DNA from 4 places in the Roseburia sp. 831b genome. Region 3 is predicted to be linked to each of the others. Evidence: predicted binding sites of a transcription regulator. Region 3 holds the regulator's gene; each other region holds the start of a gene.

Region 1 (3,195 bases), 450 kb from region 3:
CAATGGAAAAATGTGCATTTTTGATATTGCTAATCAAAGATTCCTGTTTTCCGGTTCCCTCTACGGTTGGGAATGGAGCAAAAATTGCAAGTACACCAAGCACTGCGATTGCGATGCCTGCGACAAGCGGAAGTGTTAAGTAAGACATTGCACTTCCTGCAACTAAGCCTAAGAAGAATGGCATTAAAAGCTGTGCAATGGAAATGAAAAATTTAATTCCCATTGTAGCGATACCGGTATATTTGTTGATGATTTCCGTAACAGCCGGATAGGTTGCAGTGTCTAAGAATGAGTTTGCGATACCACCAAGAACGGCTGCAACATAGGCAACTGCTACGTTTGGTGAGAATGCTATTCCGACAAAGAAAATCACATAGGAGAAACATCCAATGACAACGGATGCACGACGTCCTAATTTATCGGATAGTGGTCCTGCAAATGGAAGGGAAATCAAACGTCCAAGTCCAAGTGCTGCTGCGATTGCGGTGACAGCCATAACATCTGACATGCCCCACTGCTCTGCTAATAATTCTTTTACAACCTGCTGGCTTAAGATGGAACATCCAATACCATGGATGAAATAATTTAAATAAAGAATAATTGCGCTAGGTAAAAATTTTTTATTCATTTTTTCTCTCCTAATCTAAATATGTTTGAATCTGTTTTTATTCGTATTTGATATTTAAAACTTCTTTCATGTGTTCGATTGGCATATCTTTTCCTGTCCAGAGTTTGAATGCTGCTGCTCCCTGGAATAACATCATGCCAAGTCCGTTCATCGTCTTACATCCTACTTCTTTTGCCATAGAACGCATTTTTGTCTCAAGTGGAGAATAAGGAACATCCACAACGATTAATTCCGGGCGGAAGAAAGATTTATCCGGTACAACAGACTGTCCTTCTAATGGTTTCATACCAACGCCTGTTCCGTTTACGAAAATGTAAGAGTCAGCCATTTCTTCTCTTAATTTTTCCTTGTCATCCAAATCATAAAGTGTGGCTTTACAATCGGTACGCTCGTTGATTTTTCTTACAGTTTCTACTGCGTTATCCCAGAATTTATCATGAATGTTGAAGATGGAGATTTCTTTTACACCATCTAATGCAGCCTGGATTTCGATTGCTGTTGCAGCACCGCCGGCACCTGCGATTGTCATTTTCTTACCAATCACATCGATGTCGTTGTCTTTTAAGGACTGCATGAATCCGATACCATCTGTGATATGGCCTGTTAAAACACCATTTTCATTTACGATTGTGTTTACTGCGCCACAAAGCTCTGCTGCCGGTGATAATTTGTCGAGATACTGTCCTACTACTGTCTTGTTTGGCATAGATACGTTAGAACCAACCATCTTTAAGGCACGAAGACCTTTTACGGCATCCTCTAATGTAGAATTGTCTACTTCAAATGCAAGGTATGCATAATCCAATCCCAAATAAGCGAATGCTTCGTTGTGCATTGCCGGTGAACTGGAATGTCTGATTGGGTATGCCATTAATCCAATAAGTTCTGTGTGACCTGTAATTCTCTCTGCCATAGTTTTAATCTCCTTTTCTTACATTACATTTGTTTTTACTGCTTTTGATATGTTTTCTTTGTTTTCAACGCCCTGCCCTGTTTGTTAAAAACTTAACAACCTTTGATAATCTTATTATACACCGCTTTTATCTATACTTCCAATGCTTATTTTGTTATATTTCAGTAGTTTTAATGTACTGATTGTGATATAATGTGCACAAATACAGGATGTAATTTTTGTAATCCATAGTTTTTATTTTGTTAATCGAGGTGAATCTATTATGACTTTGAATCAATTGAGTTATTTTTACCAGGCAGCGACCTTGCAGCACTTTAACCAGGCGGCAGAAAAAATGAATATTTCGGAGCCAAGTTTAAGCCGGTCCATCAGCGCCTTAGAAGATGAACTTGGCGTCACTTTATTTGAAAAAAAAGGTAGAAACGTCATTTTAACCAAGGCTGGACAGATTTTTCTAGAACACACCGAAATCATTCTCAACGACATCCAGCGGGCAGAAAATAAAATGAAGCAGATTGCAACGGACGGTGGGCACATTGACATTGCTTATGTTTCCCCACTTGCGAAATCTTATATTCCAAAAACAGTCCGTTCTTTTTTAGCGCAGGATGAGAACAAAAATGTAACCTTTCACTTTTCACAGGATATCACCCGACATAATATTGAAGGATTAAAAAAAGGAACCTACAATGTAATCTTCGGTTCCTACTCTCCTGATGAGCCAAATATTGAGTTTCTTCCTATTATACTTCAGGAAATGGTTGTCATCCTTCCAACAGACCATCCTTTGTGCGCCAGTGAAGCAATTGAAGCCGGTGTTTTCGAGCAGTACCCGGTTCTTTCCTATGACCACAACTCCGGTCTTGGAAAATACACCAAGAACTTTTTTAAGGAACATGGCGTTGCTCCAAACTATATCTGTGAATCCCCGGATGAGAACGGAATCGCTTCCCTCGTTGCGGAAGGGTTCGGTATCGCGCTCGTTGCCGATGTCGATTCCATTCACCGACCGGACATCTGCATCCGCCCCTTAATTCCGTCCGAATCCTTTGCGCACACCGTCTACATGGGCTACATGCAGGGAAAATACCAGCTCCCTGCCGTGTCCCGCTTTATCCAGTTTGTCAAGGCGAACCGGTATTAAAAATTGCACATTTGACATATAAATACAATTTTTAATATATTGTCCAATTTTGATTTAATTTACGGATGGCGGTTTACATAAAAATAGACCTTTGGGTAACAATGAATAGTCGAAAAAAACTTATCCAAAAAATCGAGTTTTTTTGCAGAATCCTATACAATTTTTTTAAAATGCGTTACAGTTATCCAAAACAGCTAAAAAGGTTTACATAACGCCTGCAATTTCAAGCCTTTTTGGAAAATTTTTCAAATAAGACACCATATTTATAAAATGAAACTTTTTCATCCCCTATTAAACGGAATGCAACCTCTTTTATCCCCCCGAATTCTATAATTCAAGGTTTCCGGTTTCACTTTGTACATAGCTTTGGAATGCTTTGACAACCGGTGGAAGGTAATGGTCTTTTTTGGTGACCATATAGACGGAGCGCTCGTATGCCGGATGTTCAATCTGTAAGGTTTTCACCGGCAGCGTCTTTAAAATCGGAATCTGCGGCATGATTGCGATTCC
Region 2 (3,195 bases), 1.1 Mb from region 3:
AGTGTTAAATGCAAAAAAAGAATACCGTCCAAAACTGTTCAAACGTTTGCGCACCTTCACCTGGATTGACCCAATCCACGAGACGGTGCAGCTTGAACCTGTGGTTTATGACAGCGACATTGAGATTTTCCATATGCCGCTTGCGCTCCACAACAAGCGCGATTTTTCGATTTTCCAAAATGCATTTGCTAAAAATGGTATGTTGTCCGACAAGGTTCACCGCATGTATGCAAAGGAACTTCTTTTGACTGGCTCGGATGAGGATTTTCTTGACGCAAAAGAAATCTTTGCGCACACCCTTTTTACCTCTAATAAGGATGACCTTTTAAAAGAAGCTTCCTGTGTCCTGGCAAGATGTTATCGAATCGAAGGACAGGTCAATGAATTTTTCAAACTTTGCTTAAAGGATATGCTGACCACTCCATGTGCGGAAATCTGTTGTGAACTGGGCGAATACTTCTTTTCCTGTGAAGATTTTGAGGAAGCGATTATGTGGTTCTACAATGCTGCTTTTGAGACGGAAAGCATTTTGAATATCCACTGTGGCGGCGATACGCCACTTTACCGCTTACATGACTGTTACACTGCGATTGCAGCTTTTCTTAGACAGTCCACGGATGACGCGCTGACGCAGATTCAGGTGGAGGAATACGAACAGCTTGCCAGCCAGTATGAAGAACAGGCGAAAAACTGGACGATGCCGGAAGAACTTTAAACATTGTTCTGGCTGCGAGCAAATGTATCGAATGATAGGAGCAAAAGACATGAATGATTTTAGAAAAATGAGACGGTTCAAGCAGGAAATCACCCCGGAAGAATGCGTTGAGGTGCTGAAAACTGCCCCTCGCGGGATTATGGCATTTCACGGAGAAAATGGGTATCCTTACGCAATTCCGTTAAATCAATATTATAATGAAACAGATGGAAAATTATATTTTCATGGAGCAAAACAGGGACTAAAGCTGGATTTGATGGCTGGTAACCCTAAGGTCTGCTTTACTGTGATGGACGATGGTTTTATCAAGGAGGGCGACTGGGCGCTGAATATAAAAAGTGTGGTCTGCCTTGGAAGGCTTGAGACTGTTACAGATTCTGACAAAATATTAGAAACCTGCCAGATGTTAGCAAGAAAATTTTTTCCAACCGAAGAAGCCATCGAGGAAGAAATCGCAAAATCTTTAGACCGGGTCAATGTCTTTGCCATGACAATCGACCGGATGACGGGAAAACTGGTAAATGAATCCTAACTTTAGATTCCAGGGTGCCTCACGGTGTCACATTTTGCGGAAGAACGTTAAAAGTTCTTCCGTATTTTATGTAACACATTTGTTTCCCGCTCTAACCACGGAATCTCTTTTGGGCTTGCAAACCCCTTTTCTACCAGGGCATGATTTCTTTGATAACATTCCTCTGCGGTAATAAAGCATGGATGAAAGCCTAATTTTTCCTCGTAATCATCCAATACCCCGGGTGCTCTCTTTTCACTTAATAACTTGCAGTTATAATAAATTGATTTCATCTGAAAAAAGGTATCTGGTTCATCCGGGTCAATATTTTGTTCAAAGGCGGTTCCCGCCAATTCTTTAATCTCAACATCGATATATCCGGTTTCTTCCTGGATTTCACGTCTTAGTGCCTCTAACTCGGTCTCTCCCGGTTCTACACCTCCGCCCGGAAATTTATAATCTCCGCAGTTTGTCTCAACCATCACCAGTTTTCCCTGATAAGAAAGGATACTGCGGACTGCTGTCCTTGTGCGAATCTTTTTGCCTTCCTCATATTCATCTGTAATCAATGTAACCTCAAACATATTTTCCTCCTGATTTTCGTAGAATTCAGTAGAAGCATTTCTCCACATAAATGATCTTATACAATTAGCTTATCACATAAATGACAAATTGTACAAAGACGAGACAATTTTTATGGATTGGGTTGTAAAATCGACAATAAAGTGATAGGATATAAAGTATGATAAATTTTTAACAAATTCACAATTCAAACAATCAGGAGGTATTTGTGATGGATTTTTCAACTGAATACAAACAGAAACTTGTATCTGCAGACGAAGCAGTGAAAATAATCAAATCCGGTGACTGGGTTGATTATGGTTGGTGTAATGGAACACCAGATGCCTTGGATCGTGCGCTTGCAAAACGTACCGATGAATTAAAAGATATTAACCTTCGTGGTGGTATCCTGTTAAAACCATTGGCTGTATTTGAACGTGAAGATGCTGGTGAACACTTTACCTGGAATTCCTGGCATATGTCTGGAATCGAGCGTAAATTAATCAACCGTGGATGTGCGTTCTATTCTCCAATCCGTTACTCAGAGCTGCCTCGTTATTATAGAGAGTCCAGCACACCGGATGACGTTGCAATGTTCCAGGTTGCCCCAATGGACAAACATGGTTACTTTAACTTTGGACCAAACGCTTCCCATCTTGGTGCTATGTGCGAGACTGCAAAACACATTATCGTAGAAGTAAATGAAAATATGCCTCGTTGTCTTGGTGGTACTGAGACTGGCGTACATATCTCAGATGTTACTTATATCGTAGAAGGATCCAATCCTCCAATCGGAGAACTTGGTGGCGGCGGAGCTGCAACAGATGTTGATAAAAAAGTTGCACAACTTATCGTAGACCAGATTCCAAACGGTGCCTGTTTACAGCTTGGTATCGGTGGAATGCCAAATGCCGTTGGTTCTTTGATTGCAGAATCTGATTTAAAAGACCTTGGTGTTCATACCGAAATGTATGTAGATGCTTTCGTTGATATTGCAAGAGCAGGAAAAATCAACGGTTCCAAGAAGAACATCGACCGTTATCGTCAGGTATATGGTTTCGGTGCCGGAACCAAGAAAATGTATGATTACCTCGATGAGAACCCAGAGCTTATGAGTGCTCCGGTCAGCTACACAAACGACATTCGCCAGATTTCTGCATTGGATAACTTTATCTCCATCAACAACTGTGTCGACATTGACCTCTTTGGACAGATTAGTTCGGAATCCTCAGGTATCAAACAGATCAGTGGTGCAGGCGGACAGTTAGACTTCGTACTCGGTGCTTACCTTTCTAACGGTGGTAAGAGCTTTATCTGCTGTTCTTCTACTTTTACAGATAAACAGGGCGTTATGCACTCCCGTATCCGTCCAACCTTAGCAGAAGGTTCTATCGTAACCGATACCCGT
Region 3 (3,195 bases):
TTTTTATAAAAGCTCTGCTTGGATTTTTTGTAATCCGGTTACTAAATCAGATGCCATTAATCCGCCATAGCCTGTTTCTTTTATCATGGCATCACCTGCCAGTCCGTGAAGATATACGCCAAGTGGTGCTGCAAGATAAGGCGGAACTTTTTGTGCAAGGAGTGAACCTATCACACCGGATAAGACATCCCCGCTTCCAGCCGTTGCCATTCCGTGATTCCCACTGCGGTTTAAATAAATCGCACCCTCCGGGACTGCCGTTAAGGTATGTTCTCCTTTTAACACGCAAATCACCTGGTAATCCTCTGCAAACTGCCTAGCTGTCTTAAGGCGGTCTGCTTCTACAAATGCCGTTTTTTGCTGACAGAGTCTGCCCATCTCACCCGGATGTGGCGTTACAATCACTTCCGCTTTGTGCTGCTTTAAAAGTTCCTGCTTTGCTACGAGGATATTTAGGGCATCTGCATCGAGCACAACCGGCACAGCCGCATTCGCTAACACAAGTTCTACGATTCTTTGTGCCACCTGTGATGTTCCAAGTCCTGGTCCACAGACAATTGCATCGACCGTCTGCAATTCATTTACAAATGTAGTTTCATCAAAACCTGTCTCCGGGTAAGTTTTTAGCACTGCTTCCGGCACTTTTTCCTGTAAAATCATCCGGTTTGCTTCCGGTGTCATCACTTTTACCAGGCCACATCCCATGCGGTATGCCGCTGTCACTGCAAATACAGCCGCACCTGCCATGTCCTTTTGTCCGGCAATGACAAGCACTTTTCCGTAAGTGCCTTTGTTCGAGTGCTTCTTTCTTTCCGGCAGCAGCGAAAGGTCTTCTTTCGTCAAAGAAACCACCGACGGACGAACCTTTCGCCAGCTTTTTGCATCGATTCCAATTTCCCGTACAAAAATCCTGCCACAAGCAGCACTTCCCGGCCACAGATACATTCCGACCTTGGCATAGGCATAAGTAACCGTTACATCTGCCTGCACACAGGTTCCTAATATTTTTCCATTTGTTGCCTGCACACCGGACGGAATATCAATCGAAAGCTTTACTGCTTCCATCTGATTCATCTGAGCGATAAAGTGCGCAGCTTCTCCGGTAATCTCTCTTGTCAATCCCACACCAAACAAAGCATCCACGATAAGGGTCGGTGAAAAATCATCCGGTATTTTCTCGCAAACCGGGATTCCATACGCTTTTAGGATTTCAAGCTGTAATTGCATGGATTCGCTATAACCGTGCTTTCCCTGTAACAGCACCACACAGACCTTCCTTTTCTTTTGAAAAAGCAGTCTCGCAACCGCTGCTCCGTCACCGCCGTTATTTCCGGTTCCACAAAATACAAGGGTTCTTTTGGTATCAAGCCCCTCCTCTTCCATGACGCGCACCGTCTCAAGTGCAGCACGTTCCATCAAAACAATCGATGGCACCTTAAAATGTTCTGTCGTGGCAAGGTCTATTTGTTTCATTTCATCTGCATTTACAAGATATTCCATCTTCCATCTCCATTCCAGAGCAAAAATAGCGCTTTACCAATGGCAAAGCGCTAAGTCGGTTATTCCTTTTCTTTTTTGTTCTTTACAATATTGTAGGATAACTGCATTAAGCTGTCTGATAAATGAACGTTCTCTACAACTACATCTTTATCGATTAATTCAAGATCAACATGTGCGAAATTCCAGATTGCATGAATTCCCAAATCCACAAGACGATTTGCAATGGCATCTGCCTTTTCTTTTGGCATGGTAAGTGCTGCAATATCAACTTTATTGTTCTTGCAAAACTCTTCCAGTTCATTTAACATGTGAACCTTAATTCCGCGAACGGTAACACCGTCCAATGCTGGATTTACATCAAATAATGCGGTAATGATAAACCCAAGTTTGGAAAATTTGGTGTAATTAGCAAGCGCCTGACCTAAATTACCGGCACCAATCACAATGATATTATGCTGCTGGTTCAGTCCTAAAATCTTTCCAATCTCTTCGTATAGGTACTTTACATTGTATCCATAACCCTGCTGACCAAAACCACCAAAGTTATTTAAATCCTGTCTGATCTGTGACGCTGTCACATTCATTCTTTTGCTCAAATCATTTGATGAAATACGCTCCACTCCATCATCTAACAATTCACCAAGGTAACGGTAATATCTTGGCATTCTTCGAATAACTGCCTGTGAAATCTCTTTTTCTTCCATATATATAAACATGCCTTTCTCTAAACTGCAAATTCGTGTGCCATAACCCTCTCACACGATTATACGAATAACATTATTATACTGATTTCTGAAAAAGATGTCAATGTGTCAAAAATTTAACTATCTATCATTTATAATTGCATTGACAGGTTTTCCCATTCTTCATATAAGGTTTCCAGACGTTCCCTGTACTGATTTTGCTTTGTGGTAAGTTCTCCTAGCTTTGCAGAGTTTGTCGCATTTTCCGGTTTTGCACACTCCGTATCAATCTGTTCAATCTCGCCCTCTAAGAACGCAATCTCATCCTCCGCCTTCTTTAGCGCATTCTCAATTTTTCGGATTTGTGCCTGCTTTGCCTTTTGTGCCTTCCAGTCCGTTTTTTGCTCGCTGTCTTTTTCAACTGTCTGCGCTGCTTCCTCTGGTTTCTTTACAAATTTCTCAGTCAGCTCGTCTCTTTTTTCCAGATAATAATCATAATTTCCAATGTAATTGACCAGTGTTTCCCCGGTTAATTCGATGATTCTTGTCGCTGTTTTGTTAATAAAATAACGATCATGGGAGACGAAAAATACCGTTCCGGTATATTGATTTAATGCGGACTCTAAAATTTCTTTTGAGGTAATATCCAAATGGTTAGTCGGCTCATCCAAAATCAAAAAGTTTGCATCCGAGAGCATTAATTTTGCCAAAGAGACACGTCCTCGCTCACCACCACTTAAATCCGCAATCCGCTTAAACACGTCATCTTCCGTAAACAAAAATGCCGCTAAGACATTTCGAATCTGTGTCTGGGTAAGGTTTGGATAATCGTCTGATATCTCTTCAAAAATGGTTTTCTCATGCGATAAGACCTGATGTTCCTGGTCGTAATAGCCGATGGAAACATTTGAGCCTAGTGTAACACTTCCAGCATCTGCCTCGATTAACTGGTTGATAATCTTTAGTATCGTCGTCTTTCCGGTTCCGTTATTTCCAATCAGTGCTACCCGTT
Region 4 (3,195 bases), 1.2 Mb from region 3:
AAGGGGACTTGTCCGGGTTAAATAAACAGCTTTCAACGGTCACGGGTGAATTGAATGATTTAGAGGAACAGATTCAGGAGAAGGAAGAAGAGATTGAGGAGACCGATGCAAAGCTTACGAAAGCACAGGAGGATTCGAAGAAGCAGTATGAAGATATGAAGATTCGCATTCAGTACATGTATGAGAATGGGAATACAACAATGCTTCAGATGCTGCTTGAGTCAGAGTCCGTATCCGATTTTTTTAACCGGACAGAATATATTAAGGAAATTAATGAATACGACCGTAATATGCTAGAAACTTATAACAAGCTTCAGGAGGACATTGCAGCACAAAAAGAGGAGCTGTCCTCTCAAAAGGAAGAACTTGTGGCAATGCAGCAGGAAGCACAGAAGAAAAAAGAGAATGTAAGCAGTCTGATTTCCTCGACACAGGCAAAAATCAATGAGGCGGCACAAGATTTGCAGGATGCGCAGTCGAATGTATCGGATTTAGAGAAACAGATTTCCGATATGGAGGCTTACGAGGAACAGCTCGAATTACAAAAGGCAAAAGAAGACGCCGCAAGACTAGAGGCAATCAAGGCGCAGGAACAGGAGGACTATTCCAACGTTACCGTAGTGCCGGCGGATGGGGATCTTTATCTGTTAGGAGCCATTATCCAGTGTGAGGCAGAAGGAGAATCTTACGAGGGAAAACTTGCCGTTGGAAGTGTCGTCATCAACCGTGTAAAAAGTTCTTATTTTCCGGGTACGATTGCAGGCGTTATTTATCAGAGCGGACAATTTTCGCCGGTGGCAAGCGGCAGGCTGGCGTACCGGCTGGAGGCAGGTGTCAATGCAGAATGTCTGCAGGCAGCACAGGCGGTACTGGATGGACAGATTACGTTAAACTGTCTTTACTTTAGAAGAAACAACGGAATCATTCAGGGAACCGTAATCGGAAATCATGTCTTTTATTAAAAAAATGATAGCGTTCACATTAGAAAGCAGAATTGTGTATTGTGCACAAATTCTGCTTTCTTTTTGCTAATTTTTAGAAAAAACAATGTTAAGTTTTTAACAAAAAAAGCCCGAAAATACGGGATATTGGTATGGTCATGCGATACCACAACGAAAAGGAACTGAAAAAAATAAGAAGAAATATCTTGCATTTCAGAGTAAAGTGTGATAGCATGAGGAAGTAAGAAAAAGTCAGTAAACAAGCGGAAAACAAGCTGTTTTATGACTTCACGACCATGAAAACATAAATTTTAAATGAAATATTTGAAATTTATTTTTTTTTAGCCCAAATATTGTTAAAAAATTAACAGTATCAGAGCGAAACCTATTAGAAAAAGGAGACGAGAAAATGGCAGGAAAAGTAGTTTTAGCAGGCGCATGCCGTACCGCAATTGGTAAAATGGGTGGAGCATTAAGCAATACTCCAGCACCAGAATTAGGAGCAATCGTAATCAAAGAAGCATTAAAGAGAGCTGGAGTAAAACCAGAACAGGTTGACGAAGTTCTTATGGGATGTGTTATCCAGGCAGCACAGGGACAGAACGTTGCACGTCAGGCATCTATCAAAGCAGGATTACCAATTGAAGTACCAGCAGTTACTTTGAACGTAGTTTGTGGTTCCGGTTTGAAATGTGTCAATGAAGCAGCAGCACAGATTCTTGCTGGTCAGGCAGACATCGTTGTAGCAGGTGGTATGGAAAACATGTCCATGGCTCCATACGCTATGACAAAAGCTCGTTTTGGATATCGTATGAACAATGCAACAATCATCGATACAATGGTAAACGATGCATTAACAGATGCATTCAATCATTACCACATGATGATTACAGCAGAGAACGTATGTGATAAATATGGCATTACAAGAGAAGAATTAGATGAGTTCTCAGCAAACAGCCAGCAGAAATGTGAAAAAGCTATTGCTGAAGGTAAATTCGATGATGAAATCGTACCAGTACCAGTAAAAGTTAAGAAAGAAATCGTTGATTTCGTAAAAGATGAAGGACCACGTCCAGGTACAACAGCAGAATCTTTATCAAAATTAAGATGCTGTTCTGGAAAAGAAGGCGGACTTGTTACAGCTGGTAATGCTTCCGGTATCAACGATGGTGCAGCTGCAATCGTTGTTATGAGCGAAGAAAAAGCAAAAGAACTTGGTGTTACACCAATGGCTACATGGGTAGCTGGAGCACTCGGTGGTGTTGAACCTGAAATCATGGGTGTTGGACCAGTTGCTTCTACAAGAAAAGTATTAGAGAGAACAGGACTTACAATCGACGATATGGACTTAATCGAAGCAAACGAAGCATTCGCTGCTCAGTCAATCGCTGTTGCAAGAGATTTGAAATTCGATATGTCTAAAGTAAATGTAAACGGTGGTGCAATCGCACTTGGACATCCGGTTGGAGCATCAGGATGCCGTATCTTAGTTACATTATTACATGAGATGCAGAAGAGAGATGCTAAGAGAGGTCTTGCTACTTTATGTATCGGTGGCGGAATGGGCTGCTCTACAATCGTTGAGAAATACTAAGATTACATAGTTGGAACGGCTTGCTGCGGCAGGCTGTTCCGTTTACGTAAGCAGTAATACATTATAGTTTTTATATAAAAAGGAGAACTAACATGAAAGTTGGAGTTATTGGCGCAGGAACAATGGGACAGGGCATTGCAAAAGCATTTGCTCAGGTAGATGGATATGAAGTAGCACTCTGTGATATCAAACAGGAGTGGGCAGAAGCTGGAAAAGAAAAAATCAAAAAAGGCTATGCAAGACTTGTAGAAAAAGGAAAAATGACACAGGAAGCTGTTGATGCAATCGTTGCTAAAATCACTCCTGGTTTAAAAGAAAACCTTTGCAAAGACTGTGATTTAATCGTTGAAGCTGCATTTGAAGATATGCAGGTTAAGAAAACAACATTCAAAGAATTAGATGAGATTGCAAAACCAGATTGTATTTTTGCATCTAACACATCCAGCCTTTCTATCACAGAAATCGGAAACGGATTAAACCGTCCAATGGTTGGTATGCATTTCTTCAACCCAGCAGATCGTATGAAATTAATCGAAGTTATCGCAGGTGTAAATACTCCTGTTGAAACTGTAGAAGCTATCAAGAAGATTTCTGTAGAAATCGGCAAAACACCTGTACAGGTAAATGAAGCAGCAGGATTCGTTGTAAACCGTATCTTAA

Evidence for each region. Region 3 encodes Rex, which represses fermentation and respiration genes when NADH is low (regulators of the CRP and FNR family bind a similar motif). Its sites were predicted from a motif close to ATTGTTAANTANTTAACAAT; they were not measured.
Region 1: BIV16_RS07395 (shikimate dehydrogenase) is a predicted target of Rex. The motif match lies at 1,622-1,641, and genes of this name have one in related genera.
Region 2: BIV16_RS00240 (butyryl-CoA:acetate CoA-transferase) is a predicted target of Rex. The motif match lies at 1,968-1,987, and genes of this name have one in related genera.
Region 4: BIV16_RS10630 (acetyl-CoA C-acetyltransferase) is a predicted target of Rex. The motif match lies at 1,294-1,313, and genes of this name have one in related genera.

Annotation. Positions count from the first base shown of each region.
Region 1 covers NZ_CP135162.1:1,560,511-1,563,705, forward strand. The annotation lists gene BIV16_RS07390 (MFS transporter) at 1-628, opposite strand, end outside; gene BIV16_RS07395 (shikimate dehydrogenase) at 666-1,541, opposite strand; gene BIV16_RS07400 (LysR family transcriptional regulator) at 1,804-2,685, shown strand; gene BIV16_RS07405 (LysR family transcriptional regulator) at 3,013-3,195, opposite strand, start outside.
Region 2 covers NZ_CP135162.1:56,781-59,975, reverse strand. The annotation lists gene BIV16_RS00255 (glycosyltransferase family 2 protein) at 1-715, shown strand, start outside; gene BIV16_RS00250 (pyridoxamine 5'-phosphate oxidase family protein) at 765-1,247, shown strand; gene BIV16_RS00245 (NUDIX hydrolase) at 1,295-1,810, opposite strand; gene BIV16_RS00240 (butyryl-CoA:acetate CoA-transferase) at 2,020-3,195, shown strand, end outside.
Region 3 covers NZ_CP135162.1:1,113,524-1,116,718, reverse strand. The annotation lists gene BIV16_RS05135 (bifunctional ADP-dependent NAD(P)H-hydrate dehydratase/NAD(P)H-hydrate epimerase) at 4-1,500, opposite strand; gene BIV16_RS05130 (redox-sensing transcriptional repressor Rex) at 1,560-2,204, opposite strand; gene BIV16_RS05125 (ABC transporter ATP-binding protein) at 2,336-3,195, opposite strand, start outside.
Region 4 covers NZ_CP135162.1:2,310,631-2,313,825, reverse strand. The annotation lists gene BIV16_RS10635 (cell wall hydrolase) at 1-962, shown strand, start outside; gene BIV16_RS10630 (acetyl-CoA C-acetyltransferase) at 1,351-2,535, shown strand; gene BIV16_RS10625 (3-hydroxyacyl-CoA dehydrogenase family protein) at 2,628-3,195, shown strand, end outside.